DNA from 3 places in the Paracoccus sp. TRP genome. Region 2 is predicted to be linked to each of the others. Evidence: riboswitches for the same ligand, from Rfam matches in the RefSeq annotation. Region 2 holds a riboswitch; each other region holds the start of a gene.

Region 1 (4,207 bases), on a different contig from region 2:
TGGCAAGGCGCCATGAAAACATCAGCCTGCCGTCATGGGTGCAGCTGCCCCAGCGCGAGCGGGTGTCACGCAGGACCAGCGCCTGAAAGCCGCGTCCCAATGCCGCAGCATGACGGTCGCAGGCGGGTGCCAGCCGCGCCTGTGCCAGATGTTTCAGAAATGCCTCAACCACCACTCCGGCCGGGCGGTGTTCGGGGACAAGGATTGCGTCCCCGGCCAGCTCGATCCGCCGCGTCGCTGCCGGGACGATGCGCCGCAACCGCCCCTCGACAGGCAATAGCGCGCCGGGTTCGGCCAGCTGCAGGGGCGGCATCCCTGCGCGCGTATTGCGCAGCCACTCGGCTCGCGATTCGGCAAAGGCACGGCCTGCAGCTAGGCTGGCGCGGCTGGGCAGGGTCAGGACCACCTCGCCCCCCGCCCGTGTAACGCGCAGCGTCATGCGTCGCGCCCGGGCCGAACGGCGCAACGTCACGGGAATGTCGCCTCCGACCAGAATCCTGTCCATGATTTATCGCATCTTGCCAAGCATTGCCTCTGGCCCCATGTTTCCCCTGCACCACCTCTGCCCTGCAAGGGGGAAAAGGCTTTGACAGCCTGTTCCGGCTGTGGCAGGGGACAGCGGATTTAGCTGAACGCGGCAGAAAGAGAACACCATGCCCAAAGAGGAATGGGGCACGAAACGCCTTTGCCCCCATTGCGCCACGCGCTTTTACGATCTGACTAACGATCCGATGACCTGCCCCGCCTGCGGGGCCGAGTTCACGGTGGAAAGCCTGAGCAACGGCCGCACACGCTCGCTGATCGCGGAAAAGACCGCCTCGCGCGATGACGATCAAACGGATCTGGTTGTTGACGACGATCTGGACGATGACGCCGATGCCGGCGATCTGGATGACGATCTGCTGGATGATGACGATGACGACGGCGACGTGTCGCTGGATGACATCGCCGATGTGCCGGACAATGACGACGAGTAAGCGTCGCTGACCATATTGGGGCCCCGGTCCCGGCCATGTGCCGGATCGGGGCCTTTTCTTTTGCCTGTTGTCCAAGGCCCAGACTGCATGAGGATCATCGACCGACAGGCCATGCGGGCCATTCTGCTGACACCCGGGGACCGGGTGTTGCTGATGCGTGTCGATTACGGCGGCGGCGATTGGTGGATCACTCCCGGCGGCGGCGTTGAGCCGGGTGAGACGCCCGAAGAAACCCTGCGCCGCGAACTGGCCGAAGAGTTGGGCTTTACCCTGCCCGCCCTTGGCCCTTTGGTCTGGAAACGGCAGGTCATGATGACCCTGCACCAGCACCGCTGGCGGCAGTCCGAGGACTACTTTCTGATCGAGACCCCGGAATTTGTGCCCCGGGTACTTAACGCGCCCGAGGCCGCCACCTTTCGTGAGTTCCGCTGGTGGAGCCCGCCTGAATTGCGCCACACCTCCGAGAGGATAGCGCCTGCCGGGCTGCTGCGCATCATTCTCGACTACCGGGAATGCGGTCCGCCAAATGGTCCACTGCATCTCGAAATTGTCGAGAATTAATCGCTAACCAGTGTAACTATCATCGAAAAACTCCAGCTCCAGCTGAACGGCCCGGCGGAAAAAGTCCCGTGCCTGATCCGCCCCCTGTGAGCCGACGCGATTAAGTTCCTTTTTCAGGAACGCGACAAAATCGCGGAAAAAGGGATTATCGTGCAGGGTAATCCACTCGGCATGGACAAAATTCGGGGGCAGCGGTTGGGGCGCACGGCTTGCCCAGTCAAGATATAGACCTTCGGCCACATTCAGCACTGCCAGCACCGCTGGATAGCTGCGCGTCGCAGCAGCCTCGCGCATCAGGGCCTGAAAACCCGTGGTTGGCGCGCTGTCGGGGATCTGCGCACGAGCCTCGGCGCTGACCCCCAGCGCATCAAAGGCGCGCAGGAAATAATCATTTTCATCCCCTGAGACCATGCCGGCAAAGCGGCCAAAGCGCAGGCGCGATTCGAACCGGTCTGCCGAGGCGATTGCCGCCCCAAGAAGCGTCAGAAAAGCATCCAGAAAGCGGTGATCCTGCACCAGATAGCGCGCCATGACCGCATCGCTGATCTCGCCCGTGCAAAGCTCGCGCACAAAGCGGTGATTCACGGCGGCATCCCATTGGGCAACGGTTTCCTGGCGCAAGGTTTCAAAAAAGGTTTCGGTCATCGCATCCTCTTTGGCGGGGGCAAGACCGGATAGTCGGACGGCCTCGCAGTGGGGCCGGCAAAGGGCGGGCAGATGACGGGCTGGTCCCTTCCCATCCCTTCGCCGGCATGATCCGGATCAGGTTCAAAGGGTCGCCGCGCCGCGCAGTATATGCGCCAGCAGCCTCTCAGCCCCTTGCCGGGACACCCCCTGGTGCGCGACAGGTTAGCCGGGTCGGGAGGGGCTGTCACGCATCGTCCGGATCGCCCGCGCGCAGGCCAGCACACAGGATCGTGAGCCGGGATCAAGGACTTGCCCGCGTGGCGGGGTGGCATTCCGACTTGCAGCCCGGGGCCAGATGTTATCCTGTTGCGACATGGCGGGCTTACCCGCACGCAGGCAGGATCGGGACCATGACGACAGGCGAAATGCCGAAACCGACAAGCGCGACAGCACCGAACCCCACCGCCGCGTTGCGGCAAGGCCAGAAACAGGTCGGGCTGCGCCTGCACCGCCCCCCCCTGCTGACCAATATATCGGCTGCGCGTTGGCTGCTGCTCGCTATCGTGGCGGCTTCGGTCTATTTCTTTCACGGCTTTCTGGTGCCTGTGTTGGCCGCCTCGGTCATCGCGCTGGCAAGTTGGCCCCTGCGCGACCGCGCGGCATTTCAGCTCAATCTCGGCCGGACCGGAGCGGCGACGCTTCTGGTGCTGGTACTGGTCTGCTTTCTGCTGATTCCCATCGCCATGGCGCTGATCTATGCCTTTCGGGAGCTGCGCGACTGGATCAACTGGGCGATTATGATCAACAGTTCTGGCGCACCAACCCCGGCATGGATGGTTGAGCTGCCCCAGATCGGAGACTGGCTGGACGAGAACTGGCAGAACTATGTCGGCCGCCCGGGCGGCATCAGCGAGATCGTGCAGCTGGTCAGCGGCTCGAATATCGGGGCTATCTATCGCGGTGCGGTGACAGCCGGAACGCTGGCCTTTCATCTGGCCCTGACGCTGCTTTTCATGCTGATTACGCTGTTCGTGCTTTACCGCGACGGAGATCGGATTGTCGCCCAGATCGACCAGGTCGGCCGGCGCATCCTGCCCGACCGGTGGGAGCGGCTGTCGCGCGTTGTGCCTGCAACCATCAGCTCGACAGTGACCGGCATGACCCTGATTGCGATTGGCGAAGGTGTGGTGCTGGGGCTGGCCTATTGGCTGGCTGGTGTCCCCTCACCCGTGACATTTGGCGTCATCACCGGCTTTATGGCGCTGATCCCGGGTGGCGCACCGCTGTGCTTTACCCTTGTCTCGGCCTATCTTGCTGCCAGCGGCTCGCCCGTAGCGGGGGCGGCGCTGTTTTTATGGGGCACTTGCGAGCTTTTCGTAGTCGATAAGACCATCCGCCCGGTCTTGGTCGGAGGACCGGTCAAGCTGCCCTTCCTGCCGACGTTTTTCGGCCTGATCGGCGGGGTCAAGACCATGGGTATCGTGGGTTTGTTTGTCGGCCCGGTGCTGATGGCGCTGCTGGTATCAATCTGGCGGGAATGGCAGCGCGAACTGGCCGAAGAGGAACAGCGGCAGGCCGCCCGCATCGAGTGAAACGGAAAACAGGCATGAGAAAAGGGCGGGACATCTTGTCCCGCCCTTTTGCTATTCAGATCCTTCCCGGATCATTCGGTGGGCGTGACCACCGGTTCTTCTTGCGGCGGGCTGGCCAGCGTTTCCGGCAAGGGCGTCAGCGTCACCCCCGCATTGGCCCCAAGGGGCTGGCCGTCGCGGTTCGTCTGGACCGGCGCAGGGGTTTCACCCGGCTGCAAAGCCCCCTGAACATCGCCCTCATCCGCCGCCTCGGTGGCAGCAGCAGCCGGGGGAGGCAGCGGCACCGGGCGGGCGTTCTCTGCACCATCCGAACGCAGATAGTCAAAGAACTCGCCCTCGGGTTTGATAACCAGCGAGCTGTTCTCGCCCTTCAGCGCACGCTCGTAAGAGGTCATCGAGCGGGTGAAGGCAAAGAATTCAGGGTCGCGGCCGAAAGCATCGGCATAAATC
Region 2 (4,207 bases):
GGTGGTGCCCTTGGGCGTTCTGGGGTGTGTCGGGGCGGTGATGCTGCGTGACATGCCGAACGACATCTACTTCAAGGTCGGCCTGATCGCGATCATCGGCCTGTCTGCCAAAAACGCCATCCTGATCGTCGAATTCGCCAAAGAGCTGCGCGAACAGGGTCAAAGCCTGATCGAGGCGGCGGTACAGGCGGCCAAACTGCGCTTCCGGCCGATCCTGATGACCTCGCTGGCTTTTACGCTGGGCGTGGTGCCGCTTGCGATCGCAACGGGACCCTCGGCTGCCAGCCAGAACGCGATCGGTACCGGCGTGATCGGTGGGATGGTCGCGGCCACCGTCCTTGCTGTGTTTTTTGTTCCGGTGTTCTTCGTGTTCGTCCTTGGGCTTGTCAGCCGCCTGACCGGCGCAAAAGCTGAGAAGCCTGCAAAAGCCGATACGGCGGGCTAGGCTCCGGCTTCGCCGCAAGGGTACGGGCGGTCCCGGGGGCCGCCCGTGCTTTCCCTTCTTTTCCGCGACCCGGTTCCGGGCCGTTTCAAGCAGAGAGTTTCGGATGACTCATACCTTGTCTCTTTCCCGTCGCGGCATCCTGGGCGGGTTCGTCTCGACCCTGGCGCTTGCCGCCTGTAACCCGGTCACCTACACGGCGCCCAAGGCCGATGTGGCTACAAGCTTTGCCTCCAGCTCTCCGGCCCGGCGCGCCGGCTCGAACGCCTGGTGGGCAGCGTTTCGCGACAAGCGGCTGGATGCGTTGATTGCAGCGGGGTTAAAGCGCAACCTTGATGTCCAGACCGCTGTTGCCACGATCCGCGAGGCACAGGCCAATGCCCGGCTGGTCGGTGCAAACGACCTGCCGCAGGCGCAGGCCGAAGGTGCGGCCGGACGCGCGCACAACGAAACCGGCGTGGTCGAAACCACCTCTGCGACGCTGGGCGTTTCGTGGCTGATTGACCTTTTTGGGCAGAACCGCGCCGCGCGCGAGGGTGCCTCGGCCCGGCTGGATGCGGCCTATCTGTCGGCAGAAGTGGCGCGGCTGACCGTCGCCAGCGCAATCGCCTCGGCCTATGTTGATGCGCGCTACTATCAGGAGACGATGGCTCTGACCCGCCAGAGCCTTCAAAGCCGCAAGCGCACGCTTGAGATGACGCGGACGCAGGATGCCTTTGGCAGCGCCTCGCGCCTTGAGGTGCTGCAGGCTGAGCAGCTGGTTGCCCAGGCCGAGGCGGCCTTGCCCGCGCTTGAGGTCGGGTTTGACCAGTCGGTGAACCGGCTTGCGACCCTGACCGCTGGGCGCAGCACCGATATCGCGGCGCAGTTGCGCAAGACGGGTGGCCAGCCGCGCGCGCGCTACAGCGCCAGCGTCGGTGTACCTGCCGATGTGATCCGGGTGCGCCCCGATGTGCGCATGGCCGAACGCAACCTTGCCGCAGCTGTCGCCGATGTGGGCGAGGCGCAGGCCGCCTTTTATCCGCGCCTGACCCTGTCGGGCACGATCACGCCGACCAATATCCGCGGTGGCGGCAGCATGAAGACCTGGGGCTTTGGGCCCCAGATCACGCTGCCCCTCTTTACCGGGGGCGCGAATGAGGCCCGGCTGTCGGCTGCGCAGGCGCGTGCCGAACAGGCGCGGCTGGCGTGGCAGGCATCGGTCCTGAAAGCGGTCGAAGAGGTCGAGAACGCGCTGGCCGGCTATAACCGCGACGCTCGCGCAGTTTCCGCGCAATCGCGTCTGGTCGATAACGCCCGCGAGACGGTCAGCCTGACCCGCAGTTCGTATGAACTGGGCGAGGCTGATTTCTTCCCGGTCCTGGATGCCGAGCGCAGCCTGCTTTCAGCCCGTCAGGAACTGGCGGCAGCGGTGCGTCAGCAGGCGCTGAACTTTGTCGCTCTCAGCGCAGCCTCGGCCGGCGGTGTCGGCCTGCCTGCCAGCTGAGGGTATTGACCGGCCGCAGGGAAACGGCCATGCTGCCCGGACGTCAGGGGAGTCCCGCCCAGGGGACTGAGAGGCTGACAGGGACCGTCTTATAGCGGTTCCGGTGAAGCGACCCTTTGAACCTGACCCAGTTGATACTGGCGTAGGAAGACCGAAGGGCATTTCCCCATACGCAGATCGCGGGGTGGTCCTTTCGGGCCACCCGGCCCTTTTCGCATCTCGCGGGGCCGTTGGCCCCTTTCTGCTTCCGGGCTCGGCTGGGTCTCTGCTCAGGGAGAACGAGATGAGCCAGACCCTTCCCACTATCACCACCGGCCCTCTGCCCGGATCGCGCAAGATCCATGTTCCGGGGCAGGTGCACGATATTCGTGTGCCGATGCGCGAAATCGCGGTTTCAAACGAGGCACCGCTGATCGTCTATGACAGCTCTGGCCCCTATACGGATGCCGGGGTGCGGGCCGATATCGCGCGTGGTCTGCCCGATCTGCGCGGCGACTGGCAGTTGCGGCGCGGTGATGTGGCCTCCTATCCGGGCCGTCCCGTGACTGCTGCCGACAACGGGTTTGCCGAGGGCGCGCGCCTGACCCCTGCATTCCCTGAACGCCGCGATCCGCTGCGCGCGGTTGGGGACCGGGCAATTACTCAGCTTGCCTATGCTCGTGCGGGCATCGTCACGCCAGAAATGGAATTTGTCGCCATCCGCGAGAATGAAGGCAGGTTGGCCGCCCATATTCGCGATGGTGATCCAATGGGCGCGGATCTGCCCGATCTGGTGACGCCCGAGTTCGTGCGGGCCGAGATCGCTGCCGGTCGTGCGATCATCCCGGCCAATATCAACCATCGTGAGCTTGAGCCGATGATCATTGGCCGCAATTTTCGCGTCAAGGTGAATGCCAATATCGGCAATTCCGCCGTCACCTCCAGCATGGAGGAAGAGGTTGAAAAGATGGTCTGGGCGATCCGCTGGGGCGCCGATACTGTCATGGACCTTTCGACCGGGCGCAATATTCACAACATCCGCGACTGGATCATCCGCAACGCTCCGGTCCCGATTGGTACGGTTCCGCTGTATCAGGCACTGGAAAAGGTCGGCGGCGTCGCCGAGGATCTGAGTTGGGAGATTTACCGCGATACGCTGATCGAGCAGGCCGAACAGGGCGTCGATTACTTTACCATCCATGCCGGGGTGCGCCTGCATATGATCCCGCTGACTGCGCGCAGGGTGACGGGGATCGTCAGTCGCGGAGGCTCGATCATGGCGAAATGGTGTCTGCATCACCACCGCGAGAGCTTTCTCTATGAGAATTTTGAGGAAATCTGCGACATCATGCGTGCCTATGATGTCAGCTTCAGTCTGGGCGACGGGTTGCGCCCCGGTTCGATCGCTGATGCCAATGACGAGGCGCAATTCGCAGAGCTTCGCACCTTGGGTGAGCTGACCAAAATCGCATGGGCCAGGGATTGCCAGGTGATGATCGAGGGGCCGGGCCATGTGCCCATGCATAAGATCAAGGCGAATATGGATGAGCAGCAGCGCCATTGCCATGACGCGCCCTTCTATACGCTCGGGCCGCTGACCACCGATATCGCGCCGGGCTATGATCATATCACCTCGGGCATTGGCGCGGCGATGATTGGCTGGTTCGGGACCGCGATGCTTTGCTATGTCACGCCCAAGGAACATCTGGGTCTGCCCGACCGTGACGACGTCAAAACCGGTGTGATCACTTACAAGCTGGCCGCTCATGCCGCCGATCTGGCCAAGGGTCATCCCGGGGCGCGTCTGCGCGATGACGCCTTGTCGCGGGCACGGTTCGAGTTTCGCTGGGAGGATCAGTTCAACCTTGGCCTTGACCCTGACACCGCACGCGCCATGCATGACGAGACCATGCCGAAAGAGGCGCATAAGCTTGCGCATTTCTGCTCGATGTGCGGGCCCAAGTTCTGCTCGATGCGCATTTCGCACGACATCCGGGCCGAGGCCGAGCGTCAGGCCGGCATGGAGGAAATGGCCGAAAAATTCCGACAGGGCGGGGCGCTGTATCTGCCCGCGAAAGACGTCGCCGTGACCGAGGCGGGCTGACCTCGGCGCAGCAACCAGAGGCGGCCAGAGCCTTACTGGCCGCTTCCGTCTGACGCGGGGGCGGGGTCTTTTCCAGCTATGGTTTCGGTGGCACTGGGGCGTGGGATTGAATAGAGGTCATCCCATAGGCCGGCCTGGCCGGCTGCGGTTTAAAGAAGCAAAAGCGAGACGACCCATGGTGAATGTCCCGGAAGTG
Region 3 (4,207 bases), on a different contig from region 2:
GTTGCGCCCAGATCGTCCGGAATGCCCCGCCAAGTAAAGCCCCGAGCCGCCGATTCCCCCGATGCGGCCCGATCTTACCCCACGCGGCAAAAATCTGCGCGACAGCTCTGACAGATCCAATCTGAACTGGACTGTTTTCTTCAGAGTGGATAGGACCCCGCACATGCGTATTTCTGTCGCCGGGCTAGGCTATGTAGGAATGTCGATCGCGGTGCTGCTGGCGCAGCACAACGAAGTCATGGCATTCGATCTGAACGCAGAGCGCGTGGCATTGGTAAATGCCCGCCGCTCACCCATTCAGGACCCCGATCTCGAGGAATGGCTGGCTGGAAAGCAGCTGTCCCTGCAGGCCACGACCGACCAGGCCGAGGCTATGGCGGGGGCGGATTTCGTCATCATCGCCACGCCGACGAATTACGACCCGCGCACGAACCGCTTTGACACCCAAAGCGTCGAGGCTGTGATCGCCCAGGCCCGCGACCACGCCCCGCAGGCAACGATCGTGATCAAATCCACGGTGCCCGTCGGATTCGTGGCACGGATGCGGCAAGAAACAGGCAATGAGAACATCATGTTCTCACCCGAGTTTCTGCGTGAAGGCCGCGCGCTTTACGATAACCTTTACCCGTCGCGCATCGTCGTCGGGGATCATGGCCCCGCTGCGCATAAGCTGGCCGATCTGCTGGCACAGGGCGCGATCCGCAAGGATATGCCGGTGCTTTTCACCGGCCCCGCCGAGGCCGAGGCGATCAAGCTGTTCGCCAACACCTACCTTGCGATGCGCGTGGCCTATTTCAACGAGTTGGACAGCTATGCTCTGGCCCGCGGCCTGAACCCGCGCGAAATCATCGAGGGCGTCGGCCTCGATCCGCGGATCGGCGATCAGTACAACAACCCAAGCTTCGGCTATGGCGGCTACTGCCTGCCCAAGGACAGCAAGCAGCTTCTGGCCAACTATGATCAGGTCCCGCAGAACCTGATTGCGGCGGTGGTGGAAAGCAACCGCACCCGCAAGGACTTCATCGCCGACCAGATCATCGCACGCGAACCCAAGGTTGTCGGCGTCTATCGGCTGGTGATGAAGGCCGGCTCGGACAATTACCGCGACAGCTCGATTCAGGGCATCATGAAGCGGATCAAGGCCAAGGGCATTCCCTGCATCGTCTATGAGCCGGTGCTGACCGAGGATCACTTCTTTCACAGTCCGGTCATCCGTGACCTCGACGCCTTCAAGGCCGAGGCCGATCTGATCATCGCGAACCGCCTTGGCCCCGAATTGGCCGATGTGGCAGACAAGGTCTATACCCGCGACCTCTTTGGCGTGAACTGAACGCAGGCAGGGCCCTGCCCCCAGCTTCCCTGACACCCGGACCCCGCAGCCCTTGCAACCCGGGGCGCGGGGCCCTAGTGTCATGCAAACGACTCATACACTTGGGGGGCCCCGCAACGGGGCTGAGAGGTGCAAGGCACCGACCCATCGAACCTGATCCGGGTCATGCCGGCGTAGGGAAGGGTAGAGTGAAGCGGCAAGACCATCCGCAAAACTGTCCCGACCCCATCTGCATGCCCGGCTGAACTGAAAGGCGGGCCATGCCGGGATTTCCTTCCCCACCTATCGCGCTGACGATTGCCGGATCGGATAGCGGCGGCGGCGCCGGGATTCAGGCCGATCTGAAAAGTTTTTCAGCACTCGGCGTCTTTGGCGCTTCTGTGATCACAGCCATCACCGCCCAGAACACCCGCACCGTTGCGGCGGTCGAACCCGTCAGCCCGGCGATGATCGCCGCCCAGATCGATACGGTCTTTGGTGATCTTGATGTGCGCGCGGTCAAGATCGGCATGCTGGGCGGCCCGGATGTGATCACGGTGGTGGCCGACCGTCTGACCGCGCTTCTGGCAGCCAATCCGATCCCGGTGGTGCTTGACCCGGTGATGGTGGCAAAGTCGGGCGACCCGCTTTTGCCGGACGAGGCAGTCTCGGCCCTGCGTGAACGGCTTATCCCGCTTGCGACCGTTCTGACGCCGAACCTGCCCGAGGCCGCGCGGCTTCTGGATCGCGCCCCCGCGCAAACCCCGGATGAGATGCGGGCGCAGGGCAAGGCACTTTGCGCCCTTGGCGCCACACATGTGCTGATGAAGGGTGGCCATGCCAGCGGAGAGACCTGCACCGACCTGCTGATCGGAGCCGAACCGCTGACCCTGACCGCACCGCGCCAGCACACAGCGAACACCCATGGCACCGGATGCTCACTGTCCTCGGCCATCGCGGCAGGGCTTGCGCAGGGGATGACGGTGCCGGATGCGGCAGACCGCGCGCATGGCTGGTTGCAGGGTGCAATTGCGGCCGCAGATGAGCTGGCGGTGGGGCTGGGCCATGGGCCCGTGCATCATTTCCACGCGCTATGGAGGCAGGCATGACCGCGATTACCATCCTGGGCGCGGGGGTGATGGGTCTCTCGATTGCGACCGAACTGGCCGCGCGTGGGAAACAGCCGCGTATCATCGACCCTGCCGGCAAGCCCGGCTCACATGCCTGCAGCTGGCGCGCGGGCGGCATGCTTGCCCCCTATTGCGAGGCCGAAAGCGCCGAGCCGGTGGTGCTGCGCCTTGGCCTCGACGCCGCCGATTGGTGGGAAGCAAATGGCGCCGAGGTCACCCGGCGAGGCACGCTTGTGCTTGCCCCCTCACGCGACCGGACCGAACTTGACCGCTTTGCCCGGCTGACCAAGGCTCATCAGCCGGTGACCGGTGACGATATCGCGACGCTGGAACCCGAACTGGCCGGCCGCTTTTCGCGCGGGCTGCATTTCGGCACCGAGGCGCATCTGAACCCCCGCGCCGCCCTGCTGGCTCTGCGCGACCGGCTGGAACAGCGCGGCATCCGTATCGAGACCGAGGGCGCACCGACCGGCATGATCGTCGATGCGCGCGGCCTTGCTGCCAGGGACGAGCTGCCCGATCTGCGCGGCGTGCGCGGCGAAATGCTGGTGCTGCGCTGTCCCGAGGTCACGCTGACCCGCACCGTGCGGCTTTTGCATCCGCGCATCCCGCTTTACGTCGTGCCGCGTGGCGACGGGGTCTATATGATCGGCGCGACCATGCTGGAAACCGGCGGCAAGTATCGCGTCACCGCCCGTTCGGCGGTCGAGATGCTGTCGGCTGCCTATGCCCTGCATCCGGGCTTTGCCGAGGCCGAGATCCTTGAGCTTGGCTCGGACGCGCGCCCCGCCTTTCCCGACAATCTGCCCCGCCTGCGCCGGCGCGGTGGCACGCTTTTCGCCAACGGCCTTTACCGCCACGGCTACCTTCTGGCCCCTGCCGTGGCACGTATGGCCGCCGATTATCTGCTTGAGGGCCGGAAACCGGAGTTCATGGATGAAGATCACCCTTAACGGAGCGCCGCGCGACCTGACCGGCCCGACCGTACAGGACGTGCTGACCGAAATCGGACTTGGTACGGCCAAGGTGGCAACGGCACTGAACGGTGCCTTCCTGCCCGCCGCGGCCCGCCCGGAAACGACGCTCAGCGACGGCGACGCGCTGGAAGTCGTGGCCCCCATGCAAGGAGGCTGAGATGCCGGTCTTTTACGGAACCGAGGTCGCAAGCCCGCTGATGCTGGGCACCGCGCAATACCCCTCGCCCGCGATCATGGCCGAGGCATTCCGTGCCTCGGGCGCTGGCATCGCCACCGTCAGCCTGCGCCGCGAAGGCGGCGGCGGGCAGGACTTCTATCGCCTGATCCGCGATCTGGGCATCCCCGTCCTGCCCAATACCGCCGGCTGCCATTCGGTACGCGAGGCCGTGACCACCGCCCAGATGGCACGCGAGCTGTTCGAGACGCCCTGGATCAAGCTTGAGGTCATCCGCGACGACGACACACTTTGCCCCGATGTGATCGCGCTGGTCGAGGCGGCACGGGCGCTGTCCGGGGACGGCTTTCAGGTATTCCCCTATTGCACCGAGGATCTGTCGGTCTGCGGACGGCTGCTTGATGCGGGCTGCGAGGTGCTGATGCCCTGGGGCGCGCCCATCGGCTCGGGCCGGGGGCTGAACAATCCCTATGGGCTGCGCAGCCTTCGGGCGCATTTCCCCGGTATCCCGCTGGTGGTCGATGCAGGCATCGGCCTGCCAAGTCACGCCGCGCAGGCGATGGAGCTGGGCTATGACGCGGTGCTGCTGAACACCGCCGTCGCCAAGGCAGGCGAT

The links. Region 2 has a riboswitch for thiamine pyrophosphate ahead of thiC (phosphomethylpyrimidine synthase ThiC). Riboswitches for the same ligand answer to the same signal wherever they lie in the genome.
Region 1: it holds a riboswitch for thiamine pyrophosphate, as region 2 does, so the genes downstream of both, PARACOCCUSGL_RS0110600 (TenA family protein) here and thiC (phosphomethylpyrimidine synthase ThiC) in region 2, are expected to answer to the same signal.
Region 3: it holds a riboswitch for thiamine pyrophosphate, as region 2 does, so the genes downstream of both, thiD (bifunctional hydroxymethylpyrimidine kinase/phosphomethylpyrimidine kinase) here and thiC (phosphomethylpyrimidine synthase ThiC) in region 2, are expected to answer to the same signal.

The regions. Positions count from the first base shown of each region.
Region 1 covers NZ_AEPN01000015.1:26,907-31,113, forward strand. Annotated here, with positions in the region: gene PARACOCCUSGL_RS0110585 (M48 family metallopeptidase) at 1-505, opposite strand, end outside; gene PARACOCCUSGL_RS0110590 (FYDLN acid domain-containing protein) at 654-977, shown strand; gene PARACOCCUSGL_RS0110595 (NUDIX hydrolase) at 1,065-1,538, shown strand; gene PARACOCCUSGL_RS0110600 (TenA family protein) at 1,542-2,183, opposite strand; TPP riboswitch at 2,261-2,383, opposite strand; gene PARACOCCUSGL_RS0110605 (AI-2E family transporter) at 2,576-3,757, shown strand; gene hflC (protease modulator HflC) at 3,829-4,207, opposite strand, start outside.
Region 2 covers NZ_AEPN01000018.1:69,626-73,832, reverse strand. Annotated here, with positions in the region: gene PARACOCCUSGL_RS0111290 (efflux RND transporter permease subunit) at 1-445, shown strand, start outside; gene PARACOCCUSGL_RS0111285 (efflux transporter outer membrane subunit) at 549-1,928, shown strand; TPP riboswitch at 1,964-2,094, shown strand; gene thiC (phosphomethylpyrimidine synthase ThiC) at 2,212-4,011, shown strand; gene PARACOCCUSGL_RS0111275 (MBL fold metallo-hydrolase) at 4,187-4,207, shown strand, end outside.
Region 3 covers NZ_AEPN01000001.1:223,561-227,767, reverse strand. Annotated here, with positions in the region: gene PARACOCCUSGL_RS0101115 (nucleotide sugar dehydrogenase) at 164-1,330, shown strand; TPP riboswitch at 1,423-1,527, shown strand; gene thiD (bifunctional hydroxymethylpyrimidine kinase/phosphomethylpyrimidine kinase) at 1,591-2,418, shown strand; gene PARACOCCUSGL_RS0101105 (FAD-dependent oxidoreductase) at 2,415-3,392, shown strand; gene thiS (sulfur carrier protein ThiS) at 3,376-3,573, shown strand; gene PARACOCCUSGL_RS0101095 (thiazole synthase) at 3,575-4,207, shown strand, end outside.